DNA from 3 places in the Marinomonas sp. 5E14-1 genome. Region 2 is predicted to be linked to each of the others. Evidence: predicted binding sites of a transcription regulator. Region 2 holds the regulator's gene; each other region holds the start of a gene.
What was found. Region 2 encodes sigma-54, which starts transcription at its own class of promoters, with help from an activator protein. Its sites were predicted from a motif close to TGGCACNNNNNTTGCTNT; they were not measured.
Positions count from the first base shown of each region.

Region 1: ABFY09_RS02590 (circularly permuted type 2 ATP-grasp protein) is a predicted target of sigma-54. The motif match lies at 1,922-1,939, and genes of this name have one in related genera.
Region 3: glnA (glutamate--ammonia ligase) is a predicted target of sigma-54. The motif match lies at 1,106-1,123, and genes of this name have one in related genera.

Region 1 is NZ_JBDXMW010000002.1:199,897-204,295, reverse strand. Features, by position in the region: gene ABFY09_RS02595 (alpha-E domain-containing protein) at 1-279, opposite strand, end outside; gene ABFY09_RS02590 (circularly permuted type 2 ATP-grasp protein) at 282-1,736, opposite strand; gene ABFY09_RS02585 (FAD-dependent monooxygenase) at 2,076-3,266, shown strand; gene ABFY09_RS02580 (hypothetical protein) at 3,526-3,669, shown strand; gene ABFY09_RS02575 (DMT family transporter) at 4,009-4,399, shown strand, end outside.
Region 2 is NZ_JBDXMW010000004.1:39,408-43,806, forward strand. Features, by position in the region: gene yjgA (ribosome biogenesis factor YjgA) at 1-69, opposite strand, end outside; gene mgtE (magnesium transporter) at 76-1,431, opposite strand; gene ABFY09_RS04490 (HPr family phosphocarrier protein) at 1,440-1,709, opposite strand; gene ptsN (PTS IIA-like nitrogen regulatory protein PtsN) at 1,719-2,168, opposite strand; gene ABFY09_RS04500 (RNA polymerase factor sigma-54) at 2,186-3,658, opposite strand; gene lptB (LPS export ABC transporter ATP-binding protein) at 3,734-4,399, opposite strand, start outside.
Region 3 is NZ_JBDXMW010000008.1:150,479-154,877, reverse strand. Features, by position in the region: gene glnA (glutamate--ammonia ligase) at 1-1,020, opposite strand, end outside; gene thiI (tRNA uracil 4-sulfurtransferase ThiI) at 1,357-2,811, shown strand; gene typA (translational GTPase TypA) at 3,072-4,399, shown strand, end outside.

The DNA.
Region 1 (4,399 bases), on a different contig from region 2:
GTTTTCTCGAACCATTTTCAATGAAGATAAAATAGAACTGGAATTGGTGTCATCGGCTAAAAGAAACTTCACCACATTGCGCTCATCTTTCACTTTGTAACGTTGTTCGAACGCTTCCTCACCACTGAGTATTTCAATTAAGTTATACCAAGAAACGTTAATGTCGTTTGGTAGGTCAAATAGTAGGTCATCATAAACACTGACTAAACGGGCAGTGTTTTCAACACGTTCTAAGTATCTTGCGCTCCAATATAAACGCTCTGCGACTCTAGATAACATAATTATTCCCCCTTAGTGTCAACGATCCAAGTGTCTTTACTACCACCACCTTGTGACGAATTAACGACCAAAGAGCCTTTTTTCATTGCGACGCGAGTCAAGCCACCCGTTGTTACATAAGAGTCTTTGGCTTGCAAAATGAACGGACGCAAATCCAAGTGGCGAGGTTCTAATGTTCCTTTGGAAATTAGCGTGGGAGAAGTGGATAGTTTGAGCGTTGGCTGAGCTATGTAATTTCTTGGATGCTTGGTGATCAAATCTGCAAATAAAGCTTGTTCTTTTTTTGTGGAATGTGGGCCAACTAGCATGCCGTAACCACCAGATTCATTCGCAGGTTTTACTACTAATTTATCCAGATTTTCCAGCACATAAGCACGTTGTTCTGGATCATCGCATAGGAAGGTTTCAACGTTTTTAAGAATCGGCTCTTCGTTCAGATAGTAACGAATAATCTCAGGGACATAAGCATAGACAACCTTGTCGTCGGCTACACCTGCGCCAGGTGCATTGGCAAGAGCAACATTACCTTTACGCCATGCACGCATGAGTCCAGCGACACCCAAAACAGATTCTGGGTCGAAGGCTTCAGGGTCGATGAAGAGGTCGTCGATACGACGGTAAATTACATCCACACGCTCTGGGCCATTAATGGTTTTCATGTAAACGCAGTCATCACTGTCGACAAATAAGTCGCTGCCTTCCACCAACTCTGCTCCCATTTGTTGAGCAAGAAAGGCGTGTTCGAAATAAGCTGAGTTGTATATGCCGGGCGTTAAAACCACGATTTCTGGGTTTTCAATGTCTCTAGGAGACAAGGACGCCAAAGTATCAAATAGTTGAGATGTGTATGAATCAACAGGCAGTATGGATTCGTTCTCGAATAATTCTGGTAGTACGCGTTTAGTAATGGCGCGGTTTTCTAGCATGTAAGATACACCAGATGGGACGCGTAGGTTGTCTTCTAAAACAAAGAAGTCGCCGTTTTCATCGCGAACTAAATCAGTGCCACAAATATGAGCCCAAACACCGTAAGCAGGTGATACGCCGACGCATTCTGGTCTGAAGTTTTTGGAGTCTTTGATGATGTGTTCTGGGATGATTCCGTCTTTGATGACGTTTTGGTCGTGGTAGAGATCGTCGATGAAAAGGTTGAGTGCTTTGAGGCGTTGTTTTAGCCCTGCTTCTGCTATTTTCCAGTCTGATGCTTTTATGGTTCGGGGGACGATATCAAAGGGCCATGCTCTATCAATGTTGCCTTCTTCTGTATATACCGTGAAGCTAATACCCATTTCTTGTATGGTGGCTTCGGCTGTTGTTCGCCTCTTTTCTAGTTCTTCTTCAGATAAGCTGTCTAAATAGCCTAAAAGTTGTTTTGCTGGTGATCTTGGTGTTCCATCTTTATCAATTAACTCATCAAAAAAGTCTGATGATTGGTATTGGCTTGTTAGTGTTTCCATGTATACCTCGTTCTCTACATTATCCTGGAGGCGTGTGCTTTAATTTCGCACATCTCGGTGTACTTTTTTTGTGCGCCTGCCCTATTTTTGGGAGACATCTTTTCTTTACAAGGTTAGACCAAGGATGGTCAAAGTATAGCTTTATATTTAATTCACATAATGACGACGCATTATTAACAATGTTCAAAGCAAGGATCGCGCCATACTATTTGTCTGTATAATGACGAAAAATGTTTTTTCGTTTCATGATTTAGGTCTGTTTTACAGAGAAGTAAATTCATTATCATGGTGCGCTTGTTCAGTCGATGCTGTTATTACGCATTAATAGAGGAAAGATAAGTGAGCCAAGTTAGTCACATTATAATCGTCGGCGCTGGGATTGGTGGCTTAAGCGCTGCATTAGCGTTTGCTAAGCAGAATGTTCAGGTCACGGTTTTGGAGCAGGCTGAGTGTTTTGGCGAGGTAGGAGCTGGATTGCAGATAAGCCCAAATGCGTTAAAAGTGTTGCGCTACTTGGGCTTGGAAAACGAATTAAACCAATATGCCTTCACGCCACAGCATGCTTCAATGCGTAACTACAAAACAGGTGACTATTATTTAAAAGTTCCTTTGGCGGATCAGGCTATTCATCGTTATGGTGCGCCTTATTTGCATTTGCATAGAGCAGACTTACATCGTGTATTGGCAAATGGTTGCAAGGCGGCGGGTGTTGAGTTCGTTTTAAGCGCCAATATGACTCATTATGCTGAGACAGTAGAAAAGAGCGTTCAGGTTACGTTGGATGATGGTCGCACGTTTTCTTCGGATTTGTTGGTAGGCGCAGACGGGATTCACTCCACCGTACGAGAGCAGATGTTAGGTTATGAAAAAGCGACTTTCATGAAGCAAGTCGCGTGGCGCGGGATTGTTCCGGTCAGTGAGTTGAAGGTGAAAGTTCAGCCTGATGCGTGTGTTTGGGTTGGTCCGAATCGTCACTTTGTTAGCTACTATTTACGTGGTGGTGAATATGTGAATTTTGTCGCGGTAGAAGAGCGTGATGATTGGATTTCTGAATCATGGCGAGAAGAGGGGAATGTCGCAGAGCTTAGACAAAGTTTCTCTGGTTGGCATCCTGAAGTGACAGAGATTTTGTCTGCCGCAAGCAATAGTTTTTTATGGGCATTAAATGGTCGAGATGAGCTGCCTACATGGCATCAAGGGCACGCTGTATTACTCGGAGATGCTTGTCACCCTATGCTGCCTTTTATGGCGCAGGGTGCTGCTATGGCAATCGAGGATGCTTATGTTCTGGCGAAATGTGTTGCAGATCACACGATTTCTGATGCGTTAATCGAGTATGAGAAAATCCGTAAACCACGAGCGACTAACATTCAAAAAATGTCCAAAGCCAATGCGAGCTTGTATCACATGCACGGTGGATTTGTTGGGAAAATGAAACTTAAGGCGTTAAAAGCCGCGTCTCAATTTGCACCAGACCTCATCCAGTCAAAGTTAGATCCCGTTTATGGTTATGATGTTCATCAGTTATAAAAACATGCTTATTACTTTTTTGAATTGATTTGCGTTTTGAAGCATATACTTTTGTTATATGGGGATTAATGACGGTCATGACAATTAATTATTAGTTGTCTCTATGATCGTTTTATTATCATCCCGCCTCCCTTGCTAAAATGTAACATCATAAAGTCTCCTTTAGCGCTTTTGCCAGCGTTGCGAAAAGTATTGGTGATGTCGTGGCAACGGTGAGCTTCGGTTTGAATGTTGTGCCTGCTTTTTTGTTGTTGCATCAATGGGAACCATTGCACCGATTGCTATTGATGTTGTAGAAATCGCGGATTTACCACTGTTATTGACGGTTGGTAGTAGCATTGGTTTGGCTGCGCAGTTTTATTGCTCTGCCACTAAAGATATTACTGACTTCTTCTTTGGCTAGTGTGTCGCCACTGTCATTAGTTGGTTATGTGCAATATCGCTGATTGTTAGGGTTCGCTTCGATAATTTCGATTGTATTTGCTTGGCCTAAAGTTGCTAAGTAATTAGGTGTTTTTATAAGTGTCGCAATGATGTTTATAGCCTAGGTTAAACTCAGTCTGTAGGGCTTCTTATGTGAGAACTTTTGGTCCATGTTTTAAAAGCACAATTGAGGTCTTAAATGTGAGAAGGCAAGTGGGCTTTTCATTCGCTTTTTTTTCTTTCTTGTTTTTATTTCTCTTCTTATTGTTAAACTCACCGATTTTTATCTCAGAGCATTATTGATTACTAAGGAATAAGAGTGGGGCAAAATTCTGGTTTTAGAGCTGAATGGATACTGGTTTTAGTGACTGTTTTGGCGGCTTTTGGATGGATCTTTTCCAAAGAGGCGCTGGCAGGATTACCGCCTTTGTTCTTCATGGGGACTCGCTTTCTGATAGCTGGTTTTGTTTTGTTCCTTGTTGGGAAAAAACACTTTCGTGTTATGCAGCGGGTAGACGTCAAGCAAGCGATTATGATCGGTGCTGTTATGGGGATTGCGATGATGAGCTGGATAACAGGCTTGGATAAAGGAACGAACCTTGGTGTTGGGGCTTTTATTACCTGTCTTGGCGTGGTGTTTGTGCCGATTATTGGCCGTTTGGTATTTGGTGTTCGCTCTACTTTAAGTATTTGGGTTGCTTTGCCTGTTG
Region 2 (4,399 bases):
TTCTCGCTTGATCTGGGTTTTGCTTTTAGGGATTTCGTCTTCATTTTCAAATTGATCAAAGTCTGTCATGGGAACCTATATTAAAAAGATGGTAGCAAGGCCAAGGAAGGAAAGAAATCCAACAACATCTGTTACTGTTGTGAGGATTACGCTTCCAGCAAGAGCTGGGTCTATACCGACTTTCTTCAATAAAATCGGTAAAAGTGTGCCTGTCATTGCGGCAAATAAAAGATTAATGATGATCGCGCCAGCAATGATATAGGCAATCTTCATATTGTCAAACCAAAGTGCGGTGAGAACGGCAATAATGGTTGCCCACAGAAGCCCATTAATGAGGCCAACAATGAGTTCTCTGTTTAACAGCCAGCGAGTATTGGTAGTGCCTATTTGGTCGAGCGCGATACCGCGTATTACTAATGTGAGAACTTGAGAGCCTGCGATACCGCCCATACTAGCGACAATAGGCATGAGAATGGCGAGAGCAACAACTTGGTCTAGCGTGTCCTGAAATAACCCAATGACATAAGATGCAATAAACGCCGTCACCAAGTTGACTCCTAGCCATACGGCGCGGCGCCTTGTTGTTCTCATAATGGGGGCGAAAGTATCTTCGTCGTCATCGAGACCAGCCATGCTTAGCATTGAATGCTCTGCTTCGTCTCGAATGACATCCACCACGTCATCGATCGTGATTCGACCTAGAAGCTTTTTGCTTTTTCCATCAATAACAGGGGCAGAAACAAGGTCCATTTTTTCGAATAACTGTGCGACTTCGCTGGCAGGTGTTTCAGCCTCAATGACGGTGTATTCTGTTTCCATGATATCTCGAACGATATCGCTGGTGTCTGACACTAATAACTTTGTGAGAGGGAGAGTGCCTAATAAGCGATCAGATCGACTAACAACCAGCAGGTTGTCTGTCATATCAGGGAGAATGTCGTGCCTTCTAAGGTAGCGAAATACAATATCAATCGTTATGTTTGGACGTATTGTTATTGTGTCTGTGTTCATTAAGCCACCGGCAGAATCTTCCGAGTAGCTTAATAGGGCTTCAACACGCACCCTGTCTTGCGTTGTCATGGACGCAAGAACTTCTTTTACAATAGTTTCTGGTAAATGCTGTAATAAATCGGCTAAGTCATCACTTTCAAAACTTTCCGATAACTCTATCAATCGCTCAGTATTCATGTTTTTCATGAATTGAGCGCCAATATCTTCACTTAGATATTGTAGCACTTCGCCTTGGTTTTCTGAGTCAATCAGCTCCCATAAAAGCTTTCGTTCTTTAGGTGGGGAGGATTCCAATAATCGAGCAACGTCCTGTGCAGGTAGTGCACCGTTAAGTAAATAACGGATTTGCATGGTGGCACCGGACTCAAGAGACTCGGTGACTGTCTGCAGGTGGTTAGTTAGAGTTGCTTTCTCTGACATATAAAGTGTTACTCATCTTCACCAAAGCGATTGTTGATCAATTCTATTATGGCTTTTAGGGCGTTTTTTTCGTCATCTCCATTGGTTTTGATATGAATTTCGGTGCCCTTTCCTGCAGCGAGCATCATCATTGCCATAATGCTTTTTCCGTCGACGTTACGACCTTCTTTTTCGATGGTAATATCACAGGAGAAGCGAGAAGTTGTTTCAACAAGTTTTCCTGCAGCTCTAGCATGCAAGCCAAGTTTGTTGATGATAGTAATAGACTTTTCTTGCATGCGTGCTTCCTATATTAACGAATCAAATATATTAAATAGCTCTTCGTTTGTTTGAGCGGTTCTTAATTTATCTAAAGATTGTGGCGATTGTGCTAATTCTGCAATCTGCGCCAATGTCGATAAATGAGAGTCACACTCGTGAGGTGGAACGATGAGGGCGAAGATCAAATCTACAGCTCTTTTATCAATCGCATCAAAGTCAATCGGTTTTTGTAATGACATCACAACGATTGCCGTATGATTGGCGGATTCCAAACGACAGTGAGGAATGGCTATACCATTTCCTATTCCAGTACTGCCAAGTTTTTCTCGGCCTAATAAAGCGTCATAAACCGCTTCGTTATCGCAATGTAGTTTGTTAGATGCGACTTCCGCTAAGTTCTCAAGAACGCGTTTTTTGCTGACAATCTCTTGTTTTGCAAAGACAAGTTCCGCTTTCAATAATGATTTTAATGGCATGATAAAGTAGTGTCCGTTTAGATCAATCGCTTGCGTTCATTGGATGGCGGTATGTTCATCGCCTCGCGGTATTTTGCAACAGTACGGCGGGCAACTTGTATGCCTTGGTCAGCCAAAATAGTCGCTAATTTATTGTCGCTTAAAGGTTTTTTAGCTGGCTCATCTGTTACTAGCTTTTTAATCATGGCTCGTATTGCTGTAGAAGAGCATTCTCCGCCAGATGCTGTGTTGACATGGCTGGAGAAGAAATATTTAAGTTCAAAAATACCTTTTGGTGTGTGTATGTATTTTTGAGTCGTCACCCTAGATATTGTTGATTCGTGCATGCCGACTTCTTCGGCTACATCGTGAAGTACCATGGGCTTCATGGCTTCTTCACCTAATTCAAAGAAGTCAATTTGACGGCTTACAATACAGCTGGCAACTTTTAATAGGGTTTCATTTCGGCTTTGTAAACTTTTCATGAACCACTTGGCTTCTTGTAATGACGTCTTGATATAGCTCGCGTCTTCGGGCGTTGACGCTGTGCTAGCCATAGCAGAATAGGTTTCGTTTATTTTGACAGGCGGTAAAGCGTCATTGTTTAGCTCTACTTGCCAGCTGCCATTGCGTTTTTTGACAGAGACATCAGGAATGACATAGTCCGTATCATCTGCATCAATAACAGAGCCGGGACGAGGATTAAGTTGTTGTATTAAGCAAACTACTTCTTTAAGAGCTTCGTCTTTTAGCTTTGTTTTTCTGCTTAATTGCGCAAAGTCACGACTGCCAAGAAGCGGCAAATAATTGTCAATCAGGTTATGCGTGCTTTTGTATAAAGGGTGGTTTTGAAATGCTTCTAGCTGAACTAATAGGCAATCTCGTAGATCGGTAGAGCAAACACCAATAGGGTCAAAACGCTGCAGTCTATGTTGGACTGCCATAACTTCTTCTATTTCAAGTTCTTCTAGTTCGGTCGAAAGGGACTCGCAGATATCGTTTGGTGTAATACTTAGGTAACCATCTGGTTGTACGCATTCAATAATTGCGTATGCAATCTCAATGTCTCGATCAGACATGTGAGTTAAATTTAATTGCCAGATTAAATGATCTTGTATGCTTTCTGCAGGCGCATTACGGCTTTCGAAGTCGCTGTCACCTTCATAGTTATTGTTGTCGCTGATCGCTGCAGAACTTTGGTAGGTGTCATCCCAGTTACTATCTATTGAGAGCTCTTCAGGAATGCTTTCTGTCCATTCTGATTCAACACGAGCTTCTTCACTTGTATTGATATCAGGTGTTTCTGCTGTGCTTTTGGATTCGATGCTAGCTGGTGCTTCTACTTGTCCTTGTTCGTCGTCGTCAAGTTCAAGAAGAGGGTTGGATTCAAGAAATTCATGAATTTCTTGTTTAAGATCCAGCGTAGAAAGCTGCAGCAAACGTATCGCTTGCTGCAGCTGGGGTGTCATGGTCAGCTGTTGACCGAGTTTTAACTGTAAAGACTGCTTCATGGAGCAACTCTTTTTATTTGAGTGAATTGGAACGAGTTATGCATACTACTCCCTTTCTGCAGTAATGATAAGGGGTTACAGGCGGAAGTCATCACCTAAATAGACTTTTTTCACCTGTTCATTGTTAATAACTGTACTAGCATCACCAGAAGCAATGATATATCCATTGCCCACAATATAAGCTTTATCACAGATGTCTAAGGTTTCTCTGACATTGTGGTCTGTAATCAGAACACCAATGCCGCTTTCTTGTAGGTGTTTGATGATAAGTTTGATATCACCGACAGAAATGGGGTCAACGCCAGCAAAAGGCTCGTCTAAGAGAACGAATTTTGGGTTCATTGCTAGTGCCCGCGCAATTTCTACACGGCGCCTCTCACCACCAGATAGGGCCATGCCTAAATTTTTTCTGATATGAGTAATATGAAACTCTTCTAATAAGTCTTCAAGTCTGGATTTCTTCTGAGCTTTTGTGAGTTCTTTACGTGTTTCTAAAATCGCTAGAATATTGTCTTCAACAGACATTTTTCTAAAAATAGAGGCTTCTTGTGGTAAGTAGCCGATACCTTTTTGTGCTCTGGTATGCATCGCGTTACTGGTGATATCTTTACTGTCGATGAATATGCCGCCTGCATCATTAGTAACCATCCCAACTATCATGTAAAAGCATGTGGTTTTGCCTGCACCGTTAGGACCAAGCAAACCAACAGCTTGCCCAGACTCAACTGAGATGGAAACATC
Region 3 (4,399 bases), on a different contig from region 2:
AGAACGGTTACGAGCTGAGTAAGCTAGCATAACTGGTGCTTCAAAACCTGGAACAAGACGCTTGTAAGAGTTTGTTGAAGCGTTAGTGAACGCGTTCAATGCTTTAGCGTGCTTGATGATACCACCGATGTAGTAAAGAGCCGTTTCAGATAGTCCAGCGTATTGGTCACCAGCAAATTGGTTAACGCCATCTTTCCAGAAAGATTGGTGAACGTGCATACCAGAACCGTTATCGCCAACGATTGGTTTAGGCATGAATGTCGCTGTTTTGCCGTAAGCGTGAGCAACATTGTGTACACAGTACTTAAGGATTTGAACTTCGTCAGCTTTTTTAACTAGAGTGTTAAATTTAGCGCCGATTTCATTTTGGCCAGCTGTTGCTACTTCGTGGTGATGAACTTCAATTTCTAAGCCCATTGTTTCCATTGCACCACACATTGCGCCACGTAGATCGTGGTGAGAATCAACTGGTGGTACTGGGAAGTAGCCGCCTTTTACTGTTGGGCGGTGACCCATGTTGCCGCCTTCAATCTTCTTGTTAGAAGCCCAAGCAGCTTCTTCTGCGTTGATTTCAACACAAGAACCTGACATGTCAGTTTTCCACTTAACATCGTCAAATACGAAGAATTCTGGCTCAGGACCGAAGAATGCAGTGTCACCAAGACCTGTAGATTTAAGGAATTCTTCTGCACGTAGAGCAACAGAACGAGGGTCGCGATCGTAACCTTGCATAGTAGAAGGCTCGATTATGTTACAACGAACAATAACAGTCGCTTCTTCAGTGAAAGGGTCGATAATAGCCGTATCGTCCTGAGGCATCATGATCATGTCGGATTCGTTGATGCCTTTCCAGCCTGCGATGGATGAACCATCAAACATCTGACCAGTCTCAAAAAACTCTTCGTCTACCGTAATAGCTGGAATAGATACGTGTTGTTCTTTACCTTTAAAATCAGTAAAGCGAAGGTCAACCCACTTCGCGTCATGCTCAGCAATCAAGGCAAGGGTCTTGTTTGACATAGTTGTTCTCCAGTCGTCGTTAAAAGTGAAATCACTTTAGAATAGAAAATATGCTTTTTAATAAAGCGCCATTTTGTCGTATCAGAAAGCACAACTTGTGCCAGAATGTTGTGCGAAGTGAAAAATCCTTCTATAACAATGTCCTAAAAGGTTTGCATATTAGGGTGCACTTAATAGTAGCTTTTAAAATACATTAAAAAAACATTTTTGCTTTATTTTGGTGCGGAATTTGTGTTTTTTGTTTTGGTTTGGTGCGCATTTAATGTTTTCGTATCCAAAGTCTTTTCTTTATACTGTGCGCCTTTTTTCTAATCACAGATACGTAGCTCAATCCCTATGAAATTTATTGTTAAGTTCTTTGCTGAAATCACCGTTAAAAGTCGCCCTGTAAGAAAGACTTTTATTAAACAACTGCGCCACAATGTAAAACTGGTCCTGAAAAAATACGATGCAGAGGTGACGGTTTCAGGGAACTGGGATTTTATTGAGATTTATTCTGAGCGTGATGAGCTGCGTGAAATCTTTATTGAGGCGCTCACAAACATCGCTGGCATTGCCCATTTTCAATACGTTCGTGAGTTTCCGTTAGTGGATTTGGATGGCATTGTTGATGAAGCGCTTGTGTCTTATGGTGACGTTCTTAAAAATGCCGTTTTTGCGGTGCGCGTAAAACGTGTTGGTAAGCATCACGATTTCACTTCAGTTGAAGCTGAACGACACATTGGTGGTTGTCTAAAAGCGCGTTCGGGGGCATTGGCCGTTCGTTTAAAAAATCCTGAAGTGTTAGTGCCGATTGATATTCGCGATGATCGTGTGTGGATGATTGAACAGCGCGTTGAAGGTTTAGGTGGTTATCCATTGGGTTCACAGGATCCCGTTTTGTCGTTGATGTCAGGTGGCTATGACTCTACGGTAAGTTCCTATTTAACCATGGCTCGTGGATTAAAAACGCATTTTTGCTTTTTCAATTTAGGCGGTGATGCCCATGAAATCGGTGTGAAGCAAGTGTCCCATTATATCTGGGAAAAGTATGGATCTTCTCTTAATGTGAAGTTTATTACTGTGCCATTTGAAGCCGTAGTAGGGGAAATCCTTACTAAAGTTGATAATGCTGAAATGGGTGTGATTTTAAAACGCATGATGTTGCGTGCCGCTTCCCAAGTAATGGAGCAAGTAGGTGCAAAAGCCTTAGTGACAGGGGAAAGTGTGGCGCAAGTGTCGAGTCAAACCTTGATCAACCTTAAAGTCATTGATCAGGTTACGGAAGAATTGGTCTTGCGCCCTTTGGTCACTATGAACAAGCAAGAAATTATTGATAAAGCCATCGACATTGGTACCGCTCCTTTTGCGGCCAGCATGCCAGAATTTTGTGGTGTGATTTCTGTGAAGCCAACCACTCGAGCGAAAATGCATCGAGTAGAGAAACAAGAGTCGAACTTTGACTTTTCGGTGCTAGATAAAGCAGTAGAAAACGCCAATGTAATGTCGATCCAGAATGTCATGGATGATGTGGCGAAGCAATATCAAGGGGAAGTGCCTATTGTACGTATGCCCGTTGGTGAGCAAGTGATTGTTGATATTCGTCACCCTGACGAAGCCAGCCATCGTCCTCTTAAAGTCAGTGGTCGACCTGTCAAGGTGATTCCTTTCTTCGCGCTAGAATCAAACTGGGCGGAAATGGACAAAGACACAATGCACTTGTTGTATTGTGGTAAAGGTGTGATGAGTAAAATGCATGCCTCTTATTTGCTTGGTAAAGGTTACGAGAATATTGGCGTTTATTTGCCATAGACTTAGCCTTAAAAAGCACAAGAAAGCAGTAGCATTTTTGTAGTATATCAATGCTATTGTTTTTTGATTAACGCGTATGACTGTTATATGGCCGTCTTTTTGTGGATTTTTTTATCTACTTTAATGGAGATGTTGATCAATATAAGAGTATAATTGCGCGAATTTTATCCCGCACCAAGATTCGAGACGCTTGAAGAGCTTACCCGCTAAATCAAGCGGCGTTTGTCTTTTTGCTCACTCTAAATGCAGAGAAACTATAAATGTCTAATGATATCAGTAAGTTACGCAACATCGCGATCATCGCGCACGTTGACCACGGTAAAACAACGCTAGTTGATAAGCTATTAAGCCAGTCAGGCACACTAGATCGTAAAGACGAAGGTGCAGAACGCATCATGGACTCTAACGATCAAGAAAAAGAGCGCGGCATCACCATCTTGGCAAAAAACACTGCCATTAAATGGAATGATTACCGTATCAACATCGTAGACACACCTGGACACGCCGATTTTGGTGGTGAAGTAGAACGTGTACTTTCTATGGTTGATTGCGTATGTCTATTGGTTGATGCCGTAGACGGACCAATGCCTCAAACACGTTTCGTAACTTCAAAAGCGTTTGAACAAGGTTTGCGCCCAATCGTTGTTATCAACAAAATTGACCGTCCGGGTGCTCGTCCTGATTGGGTTATGGACCAAGTTTTTGATTTGTTCGATAGCCTTGGCGCGACAGAAGATCAATTAGATTTCCCTGTTATCTATGCTTCTGCAATCAATGGTATTGCGGGTGAAGACCCAGATAACATGGCAGAAGACATGACACCGCTTTATCAAATGATTATTGATAGCGTACCTGCGCCAGACGTTGATCCTGAAGGCACGTTCCAAATGCAGGTTTCTGCATTGGACTACGATAGCTACGTTGGTGTAATCGGTGTAGGCCGTATCACACGCGGTAGTTTGTCTCCTAACCAACAAGTTGTGGTCAAATCTGCCGACGGCTCTGAGCGTAAAGGTAAAGTCCTTAACGTGAAAGGCTATCTTGGTCTTGATCGTATCGATACAGAACTTGCGACAGCGGGTGACATCGTTTGTATCAATGGTATCGATAAGCTAAGTATTTCTGATACTTTGTGCGATCCAACATGTGTTGAGTCATTGCCAGCGCTAAGCGTTGATGAGCCAACAGTAAGCATGAACTTCATCGTAAACAACTCTCCTTTCGCTGGTAAAGAAGGTAAGTTCGTTACGACTCGTAACATCAAAGACCGTCTAGACCAAGAGCTTATCCACAACGTTGCGTTGCGTGTTGAACAAGGTGATACACCAGATAAGTTTATTGTATCGGGTCGTGGTGAATTGCACCTATCTGTGTTGATTGAAACAATGCGTCGCGAAGGCTTCGAAATGGGTGTATCCCGTCCAGAAGTAGTTGTGAAAGAAATTGACGGCGTGAAGTCTGAACCATTCGAAGTGGTTGTTATTGACGTAGAAGAACAGCACCAAGGTGCGATCATGGAAGAGCTTGGTTTGCGTAAAGGTGAACTAACGAACATGGAGCCAGATGGTAAAGGCCGTGTGCGTCTTGA